One region of the Hydrogenophaga electricum genome, then DNA from elsewhere that is predicted to be linked to it. Evidence: predicted binding sites of a transcription regulator. Region 1 holds the regulator's gene; each other region holds the start of a gene.
The links. The regulator FNR, encoded in region 1, switches genes on or off when oxygen is low (the NO sensors DNR and NnrR bind a similar motif). The targets are predictions, from matches to a motif close to TTGATNNNNATCAA.
Positions count from the first base shown of each region.

Region 2: QQK43_RS05980 (FeoA family protein) is a predicted target of FNR. The motif match lies at 2,065-2,078, and genes of this name have one in related genera.
Region 3: QQK43_RS15870 (TraR/DksA family transcriptional regulator) is a predicted target of FNR. The motif match lies at 1,754-1,767, and genes of this name have one in related genera.

Region 1 is NZ_BSPB01000001.1:151,286-154,555, reverse strand. It holds gene hemN (oxygen-independent coproporphyrinogen III oxidase) at 1-1,143, opposite strand, end outside; gene fnr (fumarate/nitrate reduction transcriptional regulator Fnr) at 1,324-2,043, shown strand; gene QQK43_RS00720 (hypothetical protein) at 2,094-2,402, opposite strand; gene QQK43_RS00715 (nitrogen fixation protein FixH) at 2,464-2,844, opposite strand; gene ccoG (cytochrome c oxidase accessory protein CcoG) at 2,804-3,270, opposite strand, start outside.
Region 2 is NZ_BSPB01000006.1:57,862-61,131, forward strand. It holds gene QQK43_RS05965 (RidA family protein) at 1-138, opposite strand, end outside; gene QQK43_RS05970 (amino acid aminotransferase) at 184-1,380, opposite strand; gene QQK43_RS05975 (Lrp/AsnC family transcriptional regulator) at 1,531-2,007, shown strand; gene QQK43_RS05980 (FeoA family protein) at 2,134-2,457, shown strand; gene feoB (ferrous iron transport protein B) at 2,460-3,270, shown strand, end outside.
Region 3 is NZ_BSPB01000030.1:40,685-43,954, forward strand. It holds gene QQK43_RS15860 (fumarylacetoacetate hydrolase family protein) at 1-700, shown strand, start outside; gene QQK43_RS15865 (VOC family protein) at 781-1,215, opposite strand; gene QQK43_RS15870 (TraR/DksA family transcriptional regulator) at 1,287-1,673, opposite strand; gene QQK43_RS15875 (enoyl-CoA hydratase/isomerase family protein) at 1,883-2,713, shown strand; partial or broken gene QQK43_RS15880 (PhaM family polyhydroxyalkanoate granule multifunctional regulatory protein) at 2,813-3,270, shown strand, end outside.

The sequences.
Region 1 (3,270 bases):
GCACATGATGGACATGATGACCGAGCGACGCAGCAGGTCATCGCGCGACAAGGCCAACCCCCGCACGATGGGCAAGCGCCCCTGGTCCAGCGCATCGTAATAGTCTTCCAGGGTCTTGGCATTCTGGCTGTAGGTGGCGCCAATACGGCCAATGGCCGACACCCCGAGCGCAATGAGATCGCAGTCGGGCTGCGTGCTGTAGCCCTGGAAGTTGCGATGCAGACGCCCTTGCCGCTTGGCCACGGCGAGCGCATCGCCAGGCAAGGCGAAATGGTCCATGCCCACATACACGTACCCTGCATCGCTCATCGCATCGAGCGACATCGACAGCATGGACAGTTTGTCTCCCGGGCTGGGCAACTCGGCCGCGACGATGCGCCGCTGAGGTTTGAAGCGCGTGGGCAGATGGGCGTATGCGTACAACGCAATGCGGTCAGGGCGCAGCTCGTTAACCTGGGCAAGCGTTCGAGCAAACGATTCCGGTGTCTGCAGCGGCAGACCGTAAATCAGGTCCACATTGACCGACTCGAACCCGATCTTGCGGGCAGTATCGACCAATGCAAACACCTGCTCTGCGGGCTGCACGCGATGCACCGCCTTCTGCACGGCCGGATCGAAGTCCTGCACCCCGAAGCTCAGGCGGTTGAAGCCCAGGCGTGCCAGTGTCTGCAAGCGCTGGCTGGTAACGGTACGCGGATCCACCTCGATCGAGTACTCCCCACCGGGCACCAGCGTGAAATTGCGGCGCAGCATGGTCATCAAATCTTCCAGCTCCGGATCGGACAGGAAGGTAGGGGTACCGCCCCCCAGATGCAACTGTGAAACGTTGTGCCCTTTGCCAAAATGCTGAACCTGCAGTTCGACTTCGCGGGTCAAGTAGCGCAGATACTCGGCAGCACGCTCATGGTGTTTGGTGATGACCTTGTTGCAGGCACAGTAGTAGCACACCGACTCGCAGAACGGGACATGCACATACAGTGACAGCGGCAACGCCAACGAGCCTGCTCGACGCTGTTCAAGAGCCCTGACGTAATCTGCCTCGGTGAACGCCTCCACGAAGCGGTCGGCGGTCGGATACGAGGTGTATCGGGGACCTGGAATGTCGAATCGCTTGAGCAATTCGTCGGATATGGCGTGACTCACTGGCAGTTCTCCACTTGGGCGTTCCAATGTGCCTCAGTGGGTTGGCGGGGCCCTTGATCTTGGTCAAAAGAGACCGCGCGTACGGGGTTATCCCCACACCCAACGCCTTGATGGCACTGGGATTTCTCGACACCCTCCCATCCATGGGTTAAGCTTCGAGCGCCAATTGGCGGAAGATTTATGGACGTCCAAAGCATCAAAGTCGCCTGTTCGAGTTGCAACCTCCGCGAGCTGTGTCTGCCCATGGGCCTGAGTACAGACGAGATGAGCAAACTCGACAGTGTGGTTTCCACCCGTCGACGCATCAAGCGGGGAACAGCCCTCTTCAATGTGGGTGACAAGTTCACCTCCCTCTACGCGGTCCGCTCGGGGTTTTTCAAGACCTGCGTCACCACGGCCGATGGCCGCGATCAGGTCACTGGCTTCCAGATGACTGGCGAGATCATCGGTCTGGACGGCATCGTGAGCGACCGCCACTCCTGCGATGCAATCGCCCTGGAGGATGCCGAGGTCTGTGTGATGCCTTTTGATCAGGTCGAAGAACTCTCACGCGAATTCACGACCTTGCAGCACCATGTGCACAAGATCATGAGCCGCGAGATCGTGCGCGATCACTCGGTCATGCTGCTGCTGGGCAGCATGCGTGCCGAGGAGCGACTGGCGGCCTTTCTGCTGAACCTGGTGCAGCGCCTGCATGCACGCGGCTTCTCGCAGTCCGAGCTCATCCTGCGCATGACGCGAGAAGAGATCGGTAGCTACTTGGGCATGAAGCTCGAAACGGTCAGCCGCACGTTTTCGAAATTCGTCGACGAAGGCATCATCGACGTCAAGCAGCGCTATGTGCACATCAAGAACACCGACGGCCTGAGGTTGATCGTCAATCCAGGCACCTGCCGCTGACTGGCATCTGACATCTCACACCAAGCCCTTCGGTGCACCGAGGGGCTTTTTTATGACTGTGTCGGATCCCCTGCATGCGGGTGGCGGACACAGCCTTCGGGCCGCTGGTCCTCCGGCACAGGACAACGGTTCACCTCCAGCGGCGACATGGCGAGCAATGTGGTCAGCGCACTCGACGTCAGCGTGATGGCCCAGAAGCCAAAAAAGGCCAGGGTATAGACCGCTTGCCGGGACAACGCCAAAGGTTCACCAAACCAGTGCAGGTCGTGCGGATCCACCATGGCAAACACCAGCATTTCCAGCACGGCGGCGGCCAGAAATGACGGCCACCCTACCCACATCCATCGCTGCGCTTTCATCGTCGGTCTCCTCTACGCACGAAGTCGAGATTCGGGGTCGACGGGCTCGCCCCCGAAAGGCTCAGCGCTTAGGCGCCTCACCGGGCACCACGGGGGATGCCGCATGGTTGCGGGCCTGTCCGGCCGGCTGCATTTTGACAAGCGCGTCCACCCGCTCCTTTCCCTGCAGTGCTTTGGCAGCGGCCAGATCCCGCTCGTATTCGACCTTGTCGAGCACAGGATCTTGGTTGCTGTAGGCAATCACCGCTGTGGCAATGCCTGCCACCACAACAGCCATCGGCCCCCCCAATACCAGCCACATATGAGGGACCCGCCACCAAGGGATAGGTGCAGAGGCAGGAGACGTTTTCTGAGGGGAGTTCATGACCCAGTCCATGTGGTTGATGTGGTGAGGTTTCAGTTTATCGAGGAACCAGAAAGACAGCCTTTTCGGCGACTGCATCGGTCGGCTTCTCAGACGAGCGCACGAGAAAACGAATGGGGTGCGAACCGGGCTCTGCAGCATCCGGAGGAATTTGCACACGAACGGCGACCGAACGCACCTCAGTAGGCAGCACATCCACCCACCGATCCGACGCAATCACGATATCCGGCAGTCCGTCCACATCGAGAAAATAGCGTTGAGGGTGTTCAGTCGCGTTCATGACCTGCAAGCGGAACACATTCTCGATCCGCCCTTGCTCCACCATGCGAGCCAGTGCTCCACGATCACGGATCACATCCACTTTCAGCGGGGTGCGTAAATAAAGGCTGACCAGTAAGGCCGCCGTGATAGCCCCCAATGCCGCGGTATAGACCAGCACCCGGGGCCGGAAGGCGCGCCGGATCATCGCCTGCCGACTCCAGCCTTGTGCCACGCCGTTTTGTG
Region 2 (3,270 bases), on a different contig from region 1:
GTCTTTGACCGGGCCGGTGTCAATGCTGCCGTCGCTGCGCACGGGGCCGTGGGCGGTGAACAGCATGCCGGCCGATTTCACGGCCCAGGAGAACGGCTGCTTGAGGGGCGGCAGGCCGACGTCGATCACTTCTTTCATGGGCAGATTCCTTGCATATCCGATGCCAGCCTGGGCCGGGTGCGGTCAGTTCATCACCGCGGCCATGGCCTCGGCCACGCGCTCGACGTTGCGGCGCGACAGGCCCGACATGCACATCCGGCCCGAGCGCACGAGGTACACACCGTGCTGCTCGCGCAGCGTGTCGACCTGGGCCTCGTTCAGGCCGGTGTAGCTGAACATGCCGCGCTGGGTCAGGAAGTAGCCAAAGTCGCGCTGATCGCCAAAGCGGGCCTGCAGCACCGCGTGCAGGCGGGTGCGCATGTCCTTGATGCGCTCGCGCATGGCGGCCAGCTCCTGCTCCCACAGGGTGCGCAACTCGCCGGACTGCAGCACGGTGGTGATGACCCGTTCGCCATAGGTGGGCGGCGACGAGTAGTTGCGCCGCACGGTGGCCTTGAGCTGGCCCAGCACGGTCTGGGCCGCTGCCGCATCGCTGCAGACCACGCTCAGGCCGCCGCAGCGCTCGCCGTAGAGCGAGAAGTTCTTGGAGAACGAGTTGGCCACGAAGAACTGGGCGCCGGCATCGGCCAGGGCGCGCACGGCCCAGGCATCGTCATCGAGGCCGTCGCCGAAGCCCTGGTAGGCCATGTCGATGAAGGGGATCAGGCCGCCTTCGATCAGCACCGGAATCAGTTGCTGCCACTGCCCGCGCGTGAGGTCCACGCCGGTGGGGTTGTGGCAGCTGGCGTGCAGCAGCACCACGCTGCCGCGCGGCAGGCCGCGCAGGCTGGCCAGCATCGCGTCGACGTCGAGCTGGCCGGTGGCGGCGTCGTAGTAGGGGTAGGTGCGGACGGCAAAACCCGCGCCTTCGAACAGCGCGTGGTGGTTTTCCCAGGTCGGGTCGCTGACCCACACGCCGGCTTCGGGGAAGTAGCGGCGGATGAAGTCGGCACCGACCTTGAGCGCGCCCGAGCCGCCGAGCGACTGGATGGTGGCGATGCGGCCGCTGGCCACCGCTTCGTGCGCCGCGCCAAACACCAGTTTCTGCACCGCCGCACGGTAGTCGGCCGCCCCTTCCATCGGCAGGTAGGAACGTGGCCCGATGGCCTGGGCCAGCGCGGTTTCGGCCCGGCGCACCGATTCGAGCACCGGCAGGCGACCCTCTTCGTCGAAGTACAGGCCGATGCTCAGGCTCACCTTGTCGGTGCGCGGATCCTTCTGGAAGTCTTCCATCAGGCTGAGGATAGGGTCGCCCCCGTAGGCGGGCACGTGGCTGAACAGGGAAGAGACAGGCTGCGTCATGGTGTCGAGGTCGAAGAATCGGAAAGTGCGCAAATTCTAGAAAGCCCGCCCGATAGCGGTAAGTTCTATTTGCCATTTCTTCAAAAAAAGAATAATTTCATTCAAAAATCAACTTGAAACGGAAAACTTATGCCCGTTGAGCGCGATGCCACCGATCTCCGGCTGATGCAGGCCCTGCAGGACAACGCCCGCCTGACCTCGGGCGAGCTGGCCGACGTGGCGCACCTGTCGCAGTCGCCGAGCTGGCGGCGCGTGCGCCGGCTGGAAGACAGCGGGCTCATCCAGGGTTACCACGCGCGCCTGAGCCGCCAGGGGTTGGGTTATGGCGTGATGGCGTTCGTGATGGTCACCATCGACCACCAGAACGAAGCCAGTTCGGTGGAGTTCGAGCAGGCGGTGATGGCGATCCCCGAAGTGGTGCTGTTTCACGGCATCTCGGGGCCGCAGGACTTCATCCTCGTGGTCGTCGCGTCCGATCTGGGGGCGTATTCCGCGCTGCTGCAGAACAAGCTGCACCGCCTGCCGCGCGTGCGGCATGTGCACACCTATTTCTCGTTACAGGAATTCAAGGGTGCGGTGGGGCCTTTGCCGATACCGCCGGGGTAGGCCCGGGCACACGGCTGGCGAGGGCATGGGCCGGCACCGGCCCCCGTTGGAATTTCCTTGATGTGGCGCAAATGAGAAGTCATCGCATTCTCTACAGTGCGGTTTTTCCTTTTCCGGAGATGCCCCATGACCGATGCCTCGCTGGTGCTGCCGGCGCCCCTGGCCCAGGCGAGCCCCGGGCCGGTGAGCGACACCGGTCTTGATACCTGGCCGCTGCACCAGCCGGCCGTGCTGGTGCGCCTGGCGGCCGACCCCGACGGCACGCAGGCGGGCACCCTGCGCCGTCTGGCCGAGGTCGGGTGCCTTCCTGGGGAGACCTTGCGGGTGGTCTCGCGTGGCTGGCTCCGGGGCGGTCCGGTGGCGGTGCGCGTGGGGCAGGCCACTTTTGCCCTGCGGGCGCACGAAGCCGCCCTGCTGCGGGTGCGGCCCGTGTCTTCGTCGCAGGGCTGACCATGGATACCCCCGTTCCCCGCCTGGCCTTGCTGGGCCAGCCCAACTGCGGCAAGACCGCCCTGTTCAACCGGCTGACCGGCGCGCGCCAGAAAGTGGCCAACTACGCCGGCGTCACCGTCGAGCGCAAGACCGGGTGGCTGACCACCCCGGCCGGCCGCCGCGCCCAGGTGATCGATCTGCCCGGCACCTACAGCTTGGCGCCCCTGAGCCAGGACGAAGCGGTGACCCGCGATCTGCTCACCGGTCGCCTGGCGGGCGAGGCGCCGCCCGATCTGCTGGTGTGCGTGGTCGACGCCACCCATCTGCAGTTGCATCTGCGGCTGGTGCTGGAAGCGCGCGCGCTGGGGCTGCCGATGCTGCTGGTGCTCAACATGGCCGACGTGGCTGCGGCGCAGGGCGTGCGCATCGACACCGCCCGCCTGGCCGAGCGTCTGGGCCTGCCCGTCGTCACGGCCGTGGGGGTGCAGCGGCACGGCGCCCAGGCCCTGCTGGCGCAGATTGACGATGTGCTGGCTCACGCGGTGGCGCCGCACCCCGAAGGGGTGGCCGATCAGATCCCCGATCCGGCCGAACTGCACCGCCAGGTGCGTGCGCTGCTGGCCGATGCGGTGCACACCCCGGTGCAGCGCTGGGCGCTGAGCGACCGGGTCGACCGCTGGGTGCTGCATCCGGTCTGGGGCTATGTGGGGCTCGCGGCGCTGCTTTTTCTCATGTTCCAGGCGGTGTTTGCCTGGGCTGCCTGGCCCATGGAGGCGCTGGACACCGGCATGGCGGCACTGGGCGAATGGGTGGGCACGCGCCTGGCCGACG
Region 3 (3,270 bases), on a different contig from region 1:
GCACAGCTTCTACGAAGACCCGCTCATGTACCAGGGCGGCAGCGACGACTTCATCGGCCCGAACGATGACGTGGTGGTGCCCAGCGAGGACTACGGCATCGATTTCGAGGCCGAGATTGCGGTCATCACCGGCGACGTGCCGATGTGCGCCACGCCTGAGCAGGCGATCGACGGTGTGCGTCTGCTGATGCTGGCCAACGATGTGTCGCTGCGCAACCTGATCCCGGCCGAGCTGGCCAAGGGTTTCGGCTTCTTCCAGAGCAAACCGGCCACGGCCTTCAGCCCGGTGGCGGTCACGCCCGATGAGCTGGGCGATGCCTGGCAGGGCGGCCGCGTCAACCTGACGCTGCAGAGCACCTGGAACGGCCGCAAGGTCGGCATGTGCGACGCCGGCCCCGACATGACCTTCCACTTTGGCCAGCTGATCGCCCACATTGGCAAGACGCGTAACGTGCGCGCGGGCTCCATCGTGGGTTCGGGCACGGTGAGCAACCGGGGCGTCGAGGTCAACGGCAAGAAGGACTGGCCGAAGGGCTATTCGTGCATCGCCGAGAAGCGCGCCATCGAAACCATTCTCGACGGCAAGCCGTCCACCGGCTTCATGAAGTTCGGCGACACCATCCGCATCGAGATGAAGGGCCCGGACGGGCAGAGCATCTTCGGCGCCATCGACCAGAAGATCGCCCCGCTGGCGGCATAAGCCGCCACGCTCCGCCGCTGCCTCCCAGGAGGGGCGATCCGGCGGGGCGGCTCTTTGCCGGCGCGAGCGCCCCGTCCTCCTCAACTGGCGTAGAGGTCCGCCAGCGAAGCGAAGCCCTTGACCTCGATCGGGTTGCCGAAAGGGTCGCAGAAGAACATGGTCCACTGCTCGCCCGGCTGGCCCTCGAAGCGCACCTGCGGCGGCAGCACGAAGTCGACACCGGCGGCGGTCAGGCGGTCGGCCAGCGCGCGCCACTCGGTCAGCAGCAGCACCAGGCCAAAGTGCGGCATCGGCACCATGTGGTCACCGACCTTGCCAGTGCGGGTGGTCTTGAAAGGCTCGCCCAGGTGCAGCGAGATCTGGTGACTGAAGAAGTCGAAATCGACCCAGGTATCGGTGCTGCGGCCTTCGGTGCAGCCCAGTACGCCACCGTAAAAGTGGCGGGCCTCGTCCAGGTCGGTGACGTGGAAGGCGAAATGAAACAGGCTTCGGGTGGTCAGCAGGGTGTCGGGCATGCGCGCAGGATATCAGCGCGGGGCGGGCGTTTTTCGTCCCTGGCGGAAAAGCCCGGCTCGGCCACTGGGCCTCAGTAGCCGGGCGTGGGCGCGCTGCGGCTGGCCTGCTCGATCTTGTCCTGGCAGGCCACGCAACGCAAGGCGACCGGGTTGGCGTGCAGGCGCGCGGTGGCGATCGAGGTGCCGCAGTCCACGCACAGTCCGTAGCTGCCATCGGCCACGCGTTGCAGGGCCGCGTCGATGGCGATCAGTTCGGCCGATTCGCGCTCCTCCAGGGCGAAGGCCAGGTCGCGTTCGGCGTCGGCCTGTGCCCAGTCGTCGCTTTCCGTCTCGCGGGCATTCGCGGCCGCTTCGGCGCGGCCGATCTTGCCGCCGCGCTGTGCACGCAACTGCGCCAGCACTTCGGTGCGCATGGCCTGCAGTTGATGGCGGTAGGTGTCGGAAATCGGGGTGCTCATGGTTTCTCCTCGGGTTCGCATCGGGTGCCGCCGGCAGGCGGGCACGGGTTTTATCTTGCGCCCGCACCCTGGGCCGGGCATTGATCGGCGTCAAGCGGGTGACGCCCATGCGCCTGGCGAGAAGAAAACCCTCGGCGAAAAAGCGGGCGTTTCGGCGCAGAATCGTTGCTTTCGTCCCGCAAAAACAAGGAGAGACAACGGTGCCCGCCATCGATTACAGCCGCTACCAGACCCTCGACATCACCCGCCGCGGCCCGACCGTGGACGGTGTGCCCTCGGTGCTCGACATCCGCATGAAAGCCGACGGCCCCGGTGGCAACGGCAAGCTGCCCACCGCCGGCCACGACGGCCACTGGGAGCTGAGCGAGATCTGGCGCGACGTGGGGCGCGACGACAGCGTGCGCTGCGCCGTGCTGCGCGGCAGCGGGATGGGCTTTTCCGGCGGCGGCGATCTGGCGCTGGTGCAGGACATGGCGACCGATTTCGAGGTCCGCACCCGCGTCTGGAAGGAGGCGCGGGATCTGGTCTACAACGTCATCAACTGCGACAAGCCCATCGTCAGCGCCATGCACGGCCCCGCGGTCGGTGCGGGCCTGGTGGCGGGCCTGCTGGCCGACATTTCCATTGCGGCGAAAAGCGCGAAGATCGTCGACGGCCACACCCGCCTGGGCGTGGCGGCGGGCGACCACGCCGCCATCGTCTGGCCGTTGCTGTGCGGCATGGCCAAGGCCAAGTACTACCTGATGCTGTGCGACCCGATCAGCGGCGAGGAGGCCGAGCGCATTGGCCTGGTGTCGTTGGCTGTCGATGACGACACCCTGCTGGACAAGGCCTACGACGTGGCCGACCGGCTGGCCGCAGGCAGCCAGACCGCCATCCGCTGGACCAAGTACTCGCTCAACAACTGGTTGCGCCAGGCGGGTCCGGCGTTCGACACCTCGCTGGCGCTCGAATTCATGGGGTTTGCCGGGCCGGATGTGCGCGAAGGTGTGGCATCCTTGCGCGAGCGTCGTGCGCCGCGTTATGGTGCCGATACCTGACACCCTTCCAGGAGACGACATGGCCCCCCACGCTCCTTCCTGTTCGCGGCACCCTGTGGGGATGCCGGTCTTCCTGATGCGGTGTGACGGAGGCCGACCATGAGCGATACCCGCGGTTTTGGCGCCTTCGTGCCGGGCTTCGAATTCCTCCAGAACCTGGCTGGCCAGGCCGCCAGCGGTGTGGCACAAGGGCTGGGGGGCGGCGGCATGCCCAAGCTCTCCAGCTGGGTGGCGCCCACCTTCAATGTGGAAGAGCTGGAAAAGCGCATCGAGGAGCTCAAGGCGGTGCACTTCTGGCTCGACCAGAACACCAAGGCGCTGTCGGCCACCATCCAGGCGCTGGAGGTGCAGAAGATGACGCTGGCCACGCTCAAGAGCATGAATTTCAGCCTGGGCGACGTGGCGGATGCGCTCAAGATGCCGGCCGCCGCGTCGGCGTCGCCCTCGGCGGGGGCTTCCGGCAGCGCCGGGTACACCCCGTTTGCCGGCCTCGAAGTGCCGCCACGCACCTACGGCGCCGCGCCGGTCGAACCTCCGGCCATGCCGCCGGCACCCGC